DNA from 3 places in the Plantibacter lichenum genome. Region 3 is predicted to be linked to each of the others. Evidence: predicted binding sites of a transcription regulator. Region 3 holds the regulator's gene; each other region holds the start of a gene.
The links. The regulator LexA, encoded in region 3, represses DNA repair genes until DNA is damaged. The targets are predictions, from matches to a motif close to TCGAACANNTGTTCGA.

Region 1: a site for LexA is predicted at 2,696-2,711, ahead of ACQ3HB_RS10960 (HNH endonuclease signature motif containing protein). Genes of this name have one in related genera too.
Region 2: a site for LexA is predicted at 1,501-1,516, ahead of ACQ3HB_RS07665 (HNH endonuclease signature motif containing protein). Genes of this name have one in related genera too.

What each region holds. Positions count from the first base shown of each region.
Region 1 covers NZ_JBOBFT010000007.1:46,702-50,647, forward strand. Annotated here, with positions in the region: gene ACQ3HB_RS10955 (hypothetical protein) at 277-870, opposite strand; gene ACQ3HB_RS10960 (HNH endonuclease signature motif containing protein) at 1,108-2,667, opposite strand; gene ACQ3HB_RS10965 (FUSC family protein) at 2,940-3,946, opposite strand, start outside.
Region 2 covers NZ_JBOBFT010000004.1:183,652-187,597, reverse strand. Annotated here, with positions in the region: gene ACQ3HB_RS07675 (right-handed parallel beta-helix repeat-containing protein) at 1-333, shown strand, start outside; gene ACQ3HB_RS07670 (methyltransferase domain-containing protein) at 327-1,268, shown strand; gene ACQ3HB_RS07665 (HNH endonuclease signature motif containing protein) at 1,545-3,182, shown strand; gene ACQ3HB_RS07660 (VOC family protein) at 3,598-3,946, shown strand, end outside.
Region 3 covers NZ_JBOBFT010000014.1:31,220-35,165, reverse strand. Annotated here, with positions in the region: gene hflX (GTPase HflX) at 1-1,118, shown strand, start outside; gene lexA (transcriptional repressor LexA) at 1,298-1,990, opposite strand; gene ACQ3HB_RS17150 (LysM peptidoglycan-binding domain-containing protein) at 2,260-2,727, shown strand; gene ACQ3HB_RS17145 (histidinol-phosphate transaminase) at 2,803-3,882, shown strand.

The DNA of each region.
Region 1 (3,946 bases), on a different contig from region 3:
AGCTTGCGTCGCAGGACTCACCGCCCGGGCTGATGCCTGAATCCGAGCCCGAACCCGAGTCACCAGAGCCGTGCGAGGAGTCGTCGCGGCTTCCTCCTCGGTTACCGTCTCGTCCCGGTCGGGTCGTCCCTGCGCCGATGTCGATGCTCCCGTTGCCGACGCATGCGCCTATGGCGAAGTCCGTGTCTAGGCAGCCTGCAGCAGTCGCTGCATTCGGCAAAGCCACTGACAGGATCGAGAGGAGGACACCCGCGGCGCACATAGATATTGCCCGCATCATTGCGCACACACAGAGAGATCATCCCAAGCAACTTTGTCAGAAACAACGTACGACTGTGAGACCGTGCTATCCATGGCTATACCCATGGCGATTCCGACCTGCAGAACACGCTCATCTGGCCGCCCAGGCGTTACAACCGACTGACCTTGGACATCGACGACATCCACATCGGCGAGGGTTACACACGCATAGATCGTGGCTATCGTTCCATGTTCATCCGGGGAGCTCGAACGGCTTTGCAATCTGGACTTGAGCAACTTTGTCTCGCCTACGAGCCTTCGTCCTTGCACCGCGAAGTCGTTATATCCCTCTGCTTCTTGCGCTGCCAATTCCGGAGTTGCAATCGTGCGAAGCCTCTCCGGTTCCAAGCCTCCATCGCGCAAGATCGCGTCCGAAACAACCAAGTACGCCCGGTACGTTTCCGTCGCGACCTGAAGCGCCTCTTCGTCGGAGGCGAACACCGGCGTCAACGTCTCGGACGGCGCACTGGTCGGTCGTGGCGCTGGTGGGACGCAGCCAGTGAGGCCTAAACCGACCACCATCACGACGACGGTCAGAGCGACGGTGGGGAACCTCTGTCTCGTTCGCATGGACAGCAACGCTATTCGGCGGAAGGGCCCGAAACCGCTTCTCCACAGCTTGGGTTTCGGATCGAGGGTGAGTTCGTGTTCGGCGTGTCCACACTTCGACAAGCTCAGTGACCGGGGCCGTCCGGTCCCTGAGCTTGTCGAAGGGTTGAGCCCACGGATCCGGGTCGTCCGCACTTCGACAGGCTCAGTGTCCGGGTGCGGCGTGGTCAGTGAGGCTCAGGGACCGGGTGGACGTGTTCAGGGACCGGGTGCGTCGCCGTCAGGTTCCGGGTGGGGTTCGAGGGGGTACCAGTCCGGAGGATCCGGTTCCGTGGTGAACACCTGACCACTCGGACTGATCCAATGCAGCACCCCGTCCGGGCCCGGCTTGAGGGACCAGTTGGTGTCGTGTTTGAGGTGGTGATGCTTCGGACACAGGTGCGCAAGGTTCTCCACGTTCGTTTCACCTCCCTCCGACCACGGGACCGTGTGATCCAGTTCGCACCCTTTCGCGAGGCGGTTGCAGCCCGGTGCTCGGCAGTGCGTGTCTCGGATCGCGAGGGCCCGTTTCATGTCCGCGGGTGGCACGTATCGTTCTCGACTGACCGAGAGGACCGTCCCGGTCTCCGGATGCGTCAGGATGCGAGTGAACGACTTCGCGTGCACGCTCAGCCTGACCGCGGTCTCCGGATCGATCGGACCGTAGCCTTCGAGGGAACCTGGTTGGTGTTCGTGGCCAAGGATCGTCAGCACCGGGACGGTCACGTGGACGGTGGGGATGATGCTGTCGGTGATGTCCTCGATGCTCGGGAGCGGACGGGTCGCGGTGCGGGGTTCAAGGGTCGGGAGTGTTTCGGCAGTCGGTAGTGAGGGCGCTGGCGTATCGGTCGTCGGGCCAGGTTCCGCGCTCGGGCGGCGCTCGTCGATACGGTCAAGGACAGCCACGTTCCGTGTTGGTGTGACCGCCGTGTCGTCCATGGACGCGGCGGGACGGGCTGGTGCTGACCGTGCCGCCCATGCCGGAACCTCATCATCCTCAACGGTGGGAGTGACTTGGGTGGGCACTGCGATTGTTGTGGGAGGGCCGGAGGACGCCGTGACGCCATACAGGAGGAGGCTCTGGGCGTTGTCGACCATCAACTGCGCACGCGTCCGCGGGTCACCGCCGCGTTGCGTGTTCGCGGTGAGGTCGGCGAGGCGGTTGTAGGCGGCAGTTGCGATGGTCGCGGTCGTGAGGATCGACAGCCACGACATGCCGTCCGGTGCCGGAGACAGGGTCACGTGGCGGTCCTGCCTGGCCCGGTGGTGACGGGTACCGATGGTCTCCGGGTGGAGCTTCTCCCGCAGCTGCCGGGCCAGCTGCTTCAGCTGCGCGGCCGTGCGGGTCTGCGCGAGAGGCAGGATCCGGGTCTCGAACTCTGCACGGTCCGCCGGGTCGACATCGGTCAGTTGCTCGACGATCACCCGGGCGTGCCCTGCGGAGATCGACCCGGCAGCCAACGCCGAAAGCGTGGTGGGGAGCTGGTCGACGAGGGCTTCGGACTCGGCGAGGCGGTGTTGGATCGTGCGCTCCGGAACCCTCGTCATCGCAGAGAGTTCCAGGTGCAGGGAGAGACGGGCGAGGTCCTTCGCCCGAGCCGGGGTCGTGCCGGGAGGAGCGAGCGTCAACGCGGTGAGGTCGGAGAGACGGGCGGCCTCGGCGAACAGGGTGGCCTTGCGTGCTTCGGCGGCGGCGATGCAGACGTCTTCCGCGACGATCTGCTCGCCGAGGCTCGCGAGACGAGCGGCGATCGCGTCCGGAGTCGAAGGTATGTCCACTCATCAAGAATACCAAGGAGACGTGTTCTAGAACAGGGGTTCGAAGAATCTGTGGAGAACTTCTGCGCGACTGGACCCCACACTTCGACAAGCTCAGTGACCGGAAGCCGGGCGCCAGTGCCCAGAAGAAGAACCCACTTCGACAGGCTCAGTGACCGGGAGCACAACACTTCGACAAGCTCAGTGACCGGGGACCACACTTCGACAGGCTCAGTGACCAGACCGGCAGGCTCAGGGACAGGGGAGGCCAGCGGGCGGGCACCGAGACAGGGTCAGAGCTCGGGGAGTGTGGCCTGCGCGTCGGCCGTCGACATGCCGGTTGCGGTCAAGAGGTCGACGACGTAGGGACGCAGCCCGAGCACGAGGTTCTGCTCCGAGATCGAAGCGGACTGCAGCATCGACGAAGGATCGAGGTGCTTCGCGATCTCCACGAGCGTCTGCCGAGCGACCGGCTGCTGGGCGATGTCACCGAGCGACTGCGACAGGATCCCGATCGCCACAGAGATGCGAGCGAGCAGATCGGCCGCCTCCGGACGCGGACGACCGTCACGGACGACGTAATCGATCCGCCTGGCGATGACCCGCAGATTCCTCGTCGCGAGATCCATCCCCGCCAACAGGGTCCGCTGCCGCTCCAAGTCGAACAGGGAACGACGGAGGAACGGCGACAGCTTCGCGATCGCGATGCCCGATTCGAGTGTGCCCCGCCACGCGTCGAGCGCCGGCTGCGTGGAACGGGCACGGATGAGTGCCCGATCCGCCTCGTCGAGGTCACCGAGGCGGAGCGCCGCGACGAGCGACGCGTTCGTGGCGACGTGCTCGTCGAGCAGCCGACGACCGTCGCGAAGAGCGGCCCGACGGGGATCCCGCGGGATGAGCGCCGTCGCGAGCAGGGCGAAGACACCGCCGATGAGCCCATCGACCGTGCGGACGAACGGACCACCGTCTGGCGCGGGAAGGAGCATCACGAGCGCGGACTGCACGGCGGCAGCGATCGCGAACGACGCCGCAGGAGAGAGGAACCGAGCGACCAGCAACGTCACGAACAACGCCACCGCCAGCTGCCACGTGCCCTGCCCGAACGCGAGCAGCAGGACTTCGGCGAGCGCGATGCCGACGCTCATCCCGACCGCCGTCTCGAGCACCCGCACAGGACGCGCGTCCCGTACGAAACCGAGGCTCGAGATCGCGACGGTCACCGAGAGGAGCGGAGCGGGATGCCCGAGCACATAGTGCGCGAACGCGTACGATGCGACGGCCGTCACCGTCACCTGGGTGA
Region 2 (3,946 bases), on a different contig from region 3:
CAGGGGCTCCGCTTCTCCGGGAACCGGGTGACGAGGGTCGGCGCTGCGCAGGTCGGAAGTGGTGCTCGCGATGCCCTGCCGACGTTCCGTTTCCTCGCGTCGACCGACATCGTCATCGAGGGGAACGACTTCGGAGCGGGTGTTGTGCCGGTCGTCGAGGACGTCGTCGTGTGTGGTGCGAAGACGGGTGGCGGTGTGGCGATGGTTGATGGCGCGGCGATGGTTGATGGTGCGGCGATGGTTGATGGTGCAGCGACGGTCGGTGGCGCAGCGATGAACGGCGACGCGGCCGGATCGGCATCGGAAGGGCTTCGTAGACTGGCGGCATGGTGACGCCGATGCAGGATGCTGCTCCCTCCGAGCCGGAAGGTGCGGCGCGGATCGAGCGCGGTGCCGACGGGACGAACGGATCAGACTGGAACCCCTCCCAATACCTTCGGTTCGCCGATGAACGCACGCGTCCGTTCCGGGATCTGCTCGCGCAGGTGCACCTGTCGTCGGCATCGCGGATCGTCGACCTCGGCTGCGGTCCGGGCAACGGGACGCCCGCGCTGCGTGAGCGGTGGCCGGAAGCGTGGATCGAGGGTATCGATTCCAGTCCGGAGATGATCGGTCGCGCGACCGCGGACAACACCGATGCGCGGGTGTCCTATCGTGTCGGTGATCTCGTGGAGTGGCGCGCTGTCGGTGTCGCTGTCGGTGCTGGTGCTGGTGCGGGTGCTGGTGCGGGTGCTCGTGCTGGTGCCCCCGGTACCGTCGCGGGTCCGGAGTCCGTGCCCGTCGATCTCCTCGTGAGAAACGCGACGCTGCAGTGGGTCCCTACTCATCGTGCGGTCCTTCCCGTGCTCGCCGATCAGGTGGGTCCTGGCGGTGCCTTCGCGTTCCAGGTGCCCGGCAACTTCCGAGCTCCTGCTCACGTGCTGCTCGCCGAACTCGCCACGTCCGGTCCCTATGCGGAGTTCACGCCATCGACGACCGACCGTGTGTCCTTCGACCCTGCCGTCTACCTCGAGGACCTCTCGCGGCCGGGGTGGTCCGTCGATGCCTGGGAGACCACGTACTCCCATGTTCTGACGGGTGAGGACCCCGTGTTCGAGTTCATCGCGGGGACGCACGCTCGTCCCGTGATCGATGCGCTTCCCGATGGCCTGCGCGAGCGTTTCGTGGGGGAGTATCGAGCGTTGTTGCGCGATGCGTTCCCGATCAGTGCTCAGGGAACGACGATCATGCCGTTCCGTCGTGTCTTCGTCGTCGCTTCCCGCGTCTGACGTCGCTGGGCGCGTGAGAGGTCGTGAGCCCTCGCTCCGCCCTGCACCGGGCCCGGTCGCTGAGCCTGTCGAAGTGTTCTCCCGGTCACTGAGCTTGTCGAAGTGTTCTCCCGGTCGCTGAGCTTGTCGAAGTGCGTTGCCCTCACAATTCTGCCGCGCCTCTCACTCCCGGTCACTGAGCTTGTCGAAGTGTGGGGTCCAGTCGCGCAGCACCAGTTCTCCACAGATTCGTTCGAACCCCTGTTCTAGAACACGGGCCCTTGGTATTCTTGATGAGTGGACATACCTTCGACTCCGGACGCGAACGCCGCTCGTCTCACGAGCCTGGGCGAGCAGATCGTCGCGGAAGACGTCTGTATCGCGGCAGCTGAAGCACGCAAGGCCACTCTGTTCGCTGAGACCGCCCGCCTGTCCGATCTCACCGCGTTGACGCTCGCTCCACCCGGCACGACCCCGGCCCGGGCGAAGTACCTCGCCCGTCTCTCCCTGCACCTGGAGCTCTCGGCGATGACGCGGGTTCCGGAGCGCACGATCCAACATCGCATCGCCGAGTCCGAAGTCCTCGTGGACCAGCTCCCTGCCACGCTTGCCGCGCTCTCCGGGGGTTCGATCTCGGTCGGGCATGCTCGGGTGATCGTGGAGCAGCTCGCGGATGTCGACCCTGCGGATCGTGCCGAGTTCGAGACCCGGATCCTGCCCCTCGCACAGACCTGCACCGCGGCACAGCTGAAGCAGCTGGCCCGGCAGCTGCGGGAGAAGCTCCACCCGGAAACCATCGGTACCCGTCACCACCGGGCCAGGCAGGACCGCCACGTGACCTTGTCCCCGGCACCGGATGGCATGTCGTGGCTGTCGATCCTCACCACCGCGACCATCGCGACCGCCGCCTACAACCGCCTGTCCGACCTCACTGCGGCCACCCAACGCCGGGGTGACCCGCGGACGCGTGCGCGGTTGATGGTCGACAACGCCCAGAGCCTGCTCCTCTACGGTGTCACGGCGTCCTCCGGCCCTGCGGTCGCGGTCGCGGCACCCGAAACCACTCACTCCAGGGTCGAGGACGATGAAGTCCCGACCTGGGCGGCACGGTCAGCACCAGCCCGTGGAGCCGCATCCATGGACGACAGGGCAACCACACCGAGACAGAGCATGGGCGGTCTGGCCCGTCGCACCCAGCCCATCCAGCCGACCCAGCCAGTTCAGGCGACTGAGCCGGTTCAGATGAGCGGGCCGGTTCAGGTGACCGAGTCGGCCCGGACGACCGTGCCCGTCCAAACGGCTGGGCCGCTGCGGAGCGCTGGCTCTGTTCAGGGAGCCGGGTCGTCCCCGGGCATCGAGCCCCACCCCATCACCGGACTGTTGCCGAGCATCGAGGACATCACCGATGGCATCATCCCCACCGTCCACGTGACGGTCCCGGTGATGACGATCCTTGGTCACGAGCACCAACCAGGTTCCCTCGAAGGCTACGGTCCCATCGACCCGGAGACCGCGGTCCGGCTGAGCGTGCAAGCGAAGTCCTTCACCCGGATCCTCACCCACCCTGAGACCGGGGCGGTCCTCTCGGTGAGTCGAGAACGATACGTGCCACCCGCGGACATGAAACGAGCCCTCGCGATCCGAGACACCCACTGCCGAGCACCGGGCTGCAACCGCCTCGCGAAGGGATGCGAACTGGACCACACGGTCCCGTGGTCGGAGGGAGGTGAAACGAACGTGGGCAACCTTGCGCACCTGTGTCCGAAGCATCATCACCTCAAGCACGACACCAACTGGTCCCTGGAGCCGGGATCGGATGGTGCGCTCACCTGGATCAGTCCGAGCGGTCAGGTATTCAGCACGGAACCGGATCCTCCGGACTGGTACCCCCTCGAACCCCTTCCGGAACCTGACGGCGACGCACACGGTCCCTGAGCACGTTCACCCGGTCCCTGAGTCTCACTGACCAGACCGCCCCGGTCACTGAGCTTGTCGAAGTGCGGACGGCCCTGATCCGTGGGCTCAACCCTTCGACAAGCTTAGGGAGCGGCATGCACCCGGAACAGACCCGGTCACTGAGCCTGTCGAAGTGGAGACGCTTCGAATCCCCGAACCCAACCCTTCGACAAGCTCAGGGACCGGTGTCTCCGGAAACGGAATCCCACCCGGACGTTCATTGATCCACCCTGGTTCTCGGATCGCATCGGGTCGACAATGGGACCAGTCGCACCACGGCAACCCAGCAACCCAGCAACACCGAAACACCGAAACACCGCACGGCAGCAACACAGCACCACCACCACACCAGCCGAACGACGATTCGTCGGACAGGCGCAATGGAAGGACGATCATGACGAGCAACCTCAACCCCTACCTCAACTTCCGCACTACTGCGAAAGAAGCGATGGCGTTCTACCAGACGGTGTTCGGAGGAGAACTCACCTCGAGCACGTTCGCGGACTTCAACATGGAGGTCGAACCGTCCGAGAAGGACTTGATCATGCATTCCCAGCTCACGACGCCCGCAGGCTTCGTGCTGATGGGCTCTGATACGCCGAGCCACATGGACTTCACGCCCGGAACCAACTTCTCGGTCTCCATCAGTGGCGACGACGAGACCGAGATCCACGGCTACTGGGACAAGCTCGCCGAAGGCGCCACCGTCACCCAGCCGCTCGAGAAGGCTCCGTGGGGAGACA
Region 3 (3,946 bases):
TCGGCGCGGACACCGTCGTCGCGGACTCCGAACTCGCGCCCAGCCAGCGCCGCGCGCTCGAAGACGCGGTCGGCGTCAAGGTCATCGACCGCACCGCCGTCATCCTCGACATCTTCAGTCAGCACGCCAAGAGCCGTGAGGGCAAGGCCCAGGTCGAACTCGCGCAGCTCGAGTACCTGCTTCCCCGCCTTCGCGGTTGGGGTGAGTCCATGAGCCGTCAGGCCGGTGGACAGGTCGGCGGCGCCGGAGCCGGCATGGGCTCGCGCGGCCCGGGTGAGACGAAGATCGAACTCGACCGCCGTCGCATCCACACCCGGATGGCGAAGCTCCGGAAGCAGATCGTCGCCATGAAGCCCGCCCGCGAGGCCAAGCGCGCGAACCGAAAGCGGAACACCGTGCCGTCGGTCGCGATCGCCGGGTACACGAACGCCGGCAAGTCGAGCCTGCTGAACCGCATCACGAAGGCCGGCGTCCTCGTCGAGAACTCGCTCTTCGCGACCCTCGACGCCACGGTGCGCCGGAACGTGACCTCCGACGGCCGCGAGTACACGCTCGCCGACACCGTCGGTTTCGTGCGCAACCTGCCGCACCAGCTCGTCGAGGCGTTCCGTTCGACGCTCGAGGAGGTCGCGGACAGCGATGTCATCGTGCACGTCGTCGACGCGTCGCACCCCGACCCCGCCGGCCAGATCGCTACAGTCCGCGACGTCATCGGCGAGGTGGGCGCACGCGGGATCCGCGAACTCGTCGTCTTCAACAAGTCCGATCTCGTCGACGACGGGCAACTGCTCGTCCTCCGCGGGCTCGAACCGGACGGCATCTTCGTCTCGGCCCGCACGGGCGCCGGCATCGACGAGCTCATGGAGCGCATCGAGGCAGTGCTGCCCTCGCCGAGCCGCGAGCTGCACGTCCTCGTGCCCTACGAACGCGGCGACCTCGTGACGATTCTGCACGAGCGCGGCAAGGTCGTCGAGACGGCGTACGACGAGCACGGCACGATCGTGCACGCGTTCGTGAACGACGAGATCGCTGCGCTGCTCGAACCGTTCGCGGTCGCGCCCGCCGCCGCTCGCGAGCTCCTCGCAGCCCATCCGGCAGAGGTCGCGCCGACGGCCTGAATCGGCTGATCCTGCAGCTGCGTGCCACGGCATCGATCAAGAACATCATCGAATCCAGGCGCGACGTGCGTGGGCGGGTCGCAGCGAACGCCTAGCTGGCGGAGCAACGACGAAGGGCCGGATCGACTTGATCCGGCCCTTCGTCGTGTTCGGGGCCCGAGTGCGGGGCGCCGCCCGCGTCAGACGCTGCGAAGAACGGCTACGACCTTGCCGAGGACGTCGGCGTGGTCGCCCAGGATGGGTTCGAACGCGGAGTTTCGCGGGAGCAGCCAGGTGTGGCCGTCGCGCTGGCGGAAGACCTTCACCGTGGCCTCCTCGTCGAGCATGGCCGCGACGATGTCACCGTTCTCCGCCGTCTTCTGCTCGCGTACGACGACCCAGTCGCCGTCGCAGATCGCGGCGTCGATCATCGATTCGCCGACGACCTTCAACATGAAGAGCTCGCCCTTGCCGACGAGCTGGCGGGGGAGTGGGAAGATCTCCTCGACCTGCTGCTCAGCGGTGATGGGGATGCCGGCTGCGATGCGGCCGACGAGCGGGACCATGGCTGCGTCGCCGACGGGCGGGGCCGTCTCCGGGACGCTGCCCTCGACGGCGCTCGGGAGATCGATGAGGATCTCGAGCGCACGCGGCCGGTTGGGGTCGCGACGCAGGTACCCGCTCAGTTCGAGCTGGTTGAGCTGGTGGGTCACGCTCGACAGGGAGGCGAGACCGACCGCGTCGCCGATCTCCCGCATGCTCGGCGGGTACCCCTGGGATGCGACGGCGCGCTGGATCACGTCGAGGATGGCGAGCTGCTTGTCGCTCAGGCTCTTCCTCCGGCGTGTGCCCGTTCGTTCCTGAGCCCCGTCGCTCCTACCGTTCGCTGCCATGTCGCTCCTGCCCGGACCAGTGTCAGTGGGTGCTGGTGTACTCGTTCCAACACTCGAAACTGTATCCAACCCGAGTGCCAGAGACAAACATTCGTTCGAGCGTGTCGCAGGTTTTCGAGGAAATAGATCCGAAGACGTGCTTGAACATTCGAACAATCGAAGATATATTCGGAACATAGCTTCGCATCCGGTGCTCCTGGCCGAACACCGGATGCGAAACCTCGTCAGGAAGACCCGCACTTCCTGCAGACGAGCACTTGGAGGTAGTCATGACTGCAGCACTCATCGGATTCCCGTCGATGCCGACACAAGCGATGCCGACACAAGCGATGCCGACACAAGCGATGCCGACACAAGCGATGTCCGCACGGGCCGTGCCCGGATCCGCATCGACGCCCTCACGCACGGCACTGTCGCACTCGCGACTCCGTCTCACACGACGAGGCCGCGTGGTCTTCACCGTGCTCGCAGCCCTCCCGCTCGTCGTCGCCGTAGCCGTGCTGTCCGTCGGCGCAGGATCCGCTGCGGCGTCGGGGCCCGGGGTAGCCGGTCAGTCCGTCCAGTTCACCTACGTGACGGTCGACCCGGGGGAGTCCCTCTGGGAGCTCGCCGAGTCGATCGCGCCGTCGGCGGACCCGAGGGATGTCATCGCGGAGATCATGAACCTGAATCAGCTGTCCACCGCTCGTGTGGAGCCGGGGCAGCGTCTCGCCATCCCGCAGCAGTACGCGAGCTGAGCAGCCGGTCGATGCGTCGGTCGATGAGACGGCTGTTTCGCCGGTCTGCGGCGGTGTAGTCGGTACGATTGACGGGTGACCGCTCTCGACGACCTCCCCATCCGCGACGACCTTCGGGGGAAGATCCCCTACGGCGCTCCGCAGGCCCACGTGCCCGTTGCCCTCAACGTCAATGAGAACACGCACCCCATCCCTGAGGACGTCGCACACGACATCGTCGCCTCCCTTGCCGCCGCAGTCCTGACCGTCAACCGGTACCCGGACCGCGAGTTCACCGAACTGCGCGAGTCGCTCGCCCGCTACCTCGGCCACGGCGTGACCGCCGAACAGGTGTGGGCCGGAAACGGATCGAACGAGGTCCTGCAGCACATCCTCCAGGCGTTCGGCGGACCCGGCCGTTCGCTGCTCGGGTTCACCCCGACCTACTCGATGTATCCGCTGCTCGCCGCGGGCGTCGGCTCCACCTGGATCGCAGCGACCCGAGACGCCGATTTCGAGCTCTCCCCGGAGACGGCCGCAGCCCAGGTGCGCGAATCGGATCCGGACGTCATCTTCCTGTGCTCGCCGAACAACCCGACGGGCACGCCGCTCTCCCTCGAGACGATCGAGGCCGTCTACGAGGCGTCGAGCGGAATCGTCGTCGTCGACGAGGCGTACGCCGAGTTCGCGCCCGACGGAGAGGCGAGCGCGCTGACGCTCCTCGAAGGCCGTCCGCGTCTCCTCGTCTCGCGCACCATGAGCAAGGCGTTCGCATTCGCAGGCGTCCGCGTCGGCTACCTCGCGGCCGACCCTGCCGTGATCGACGCCCTCCGGCTCGTCCGGCTGCCCTACCACCTCAGCGCTCTGACCCAGGCGGCGGCCACGGCGGCGCTCCGCCACTCCGCGGAGATGCTCGCGATGGTCGACGACATCCGCGGCCAGCGCGATCGCCTCGTGGTCGAGCTCGAAGCGCTCGGCTACCAGCCGCACCGGAGCGGGTCGAACTTCGTCCTCTTCGGCGGGGTCGACGATCCGAACGCGGTCTTCGAGGAGCTCTTCGCTCGTGGCATCCTCATCCGTGACGTCGGCATCCCGAACCACCTGCGGGTGACTGCAGGGACAGAGGCGGAGACGACAGCGTTCCTCGAAGCCCTGGCCTCCGTCACCGCCCGCTGACCGCCCGCTGACCGCTGACCGCTCACGACGGTCCGCTCACGACGGTCCGCTCACGTTCATCGAA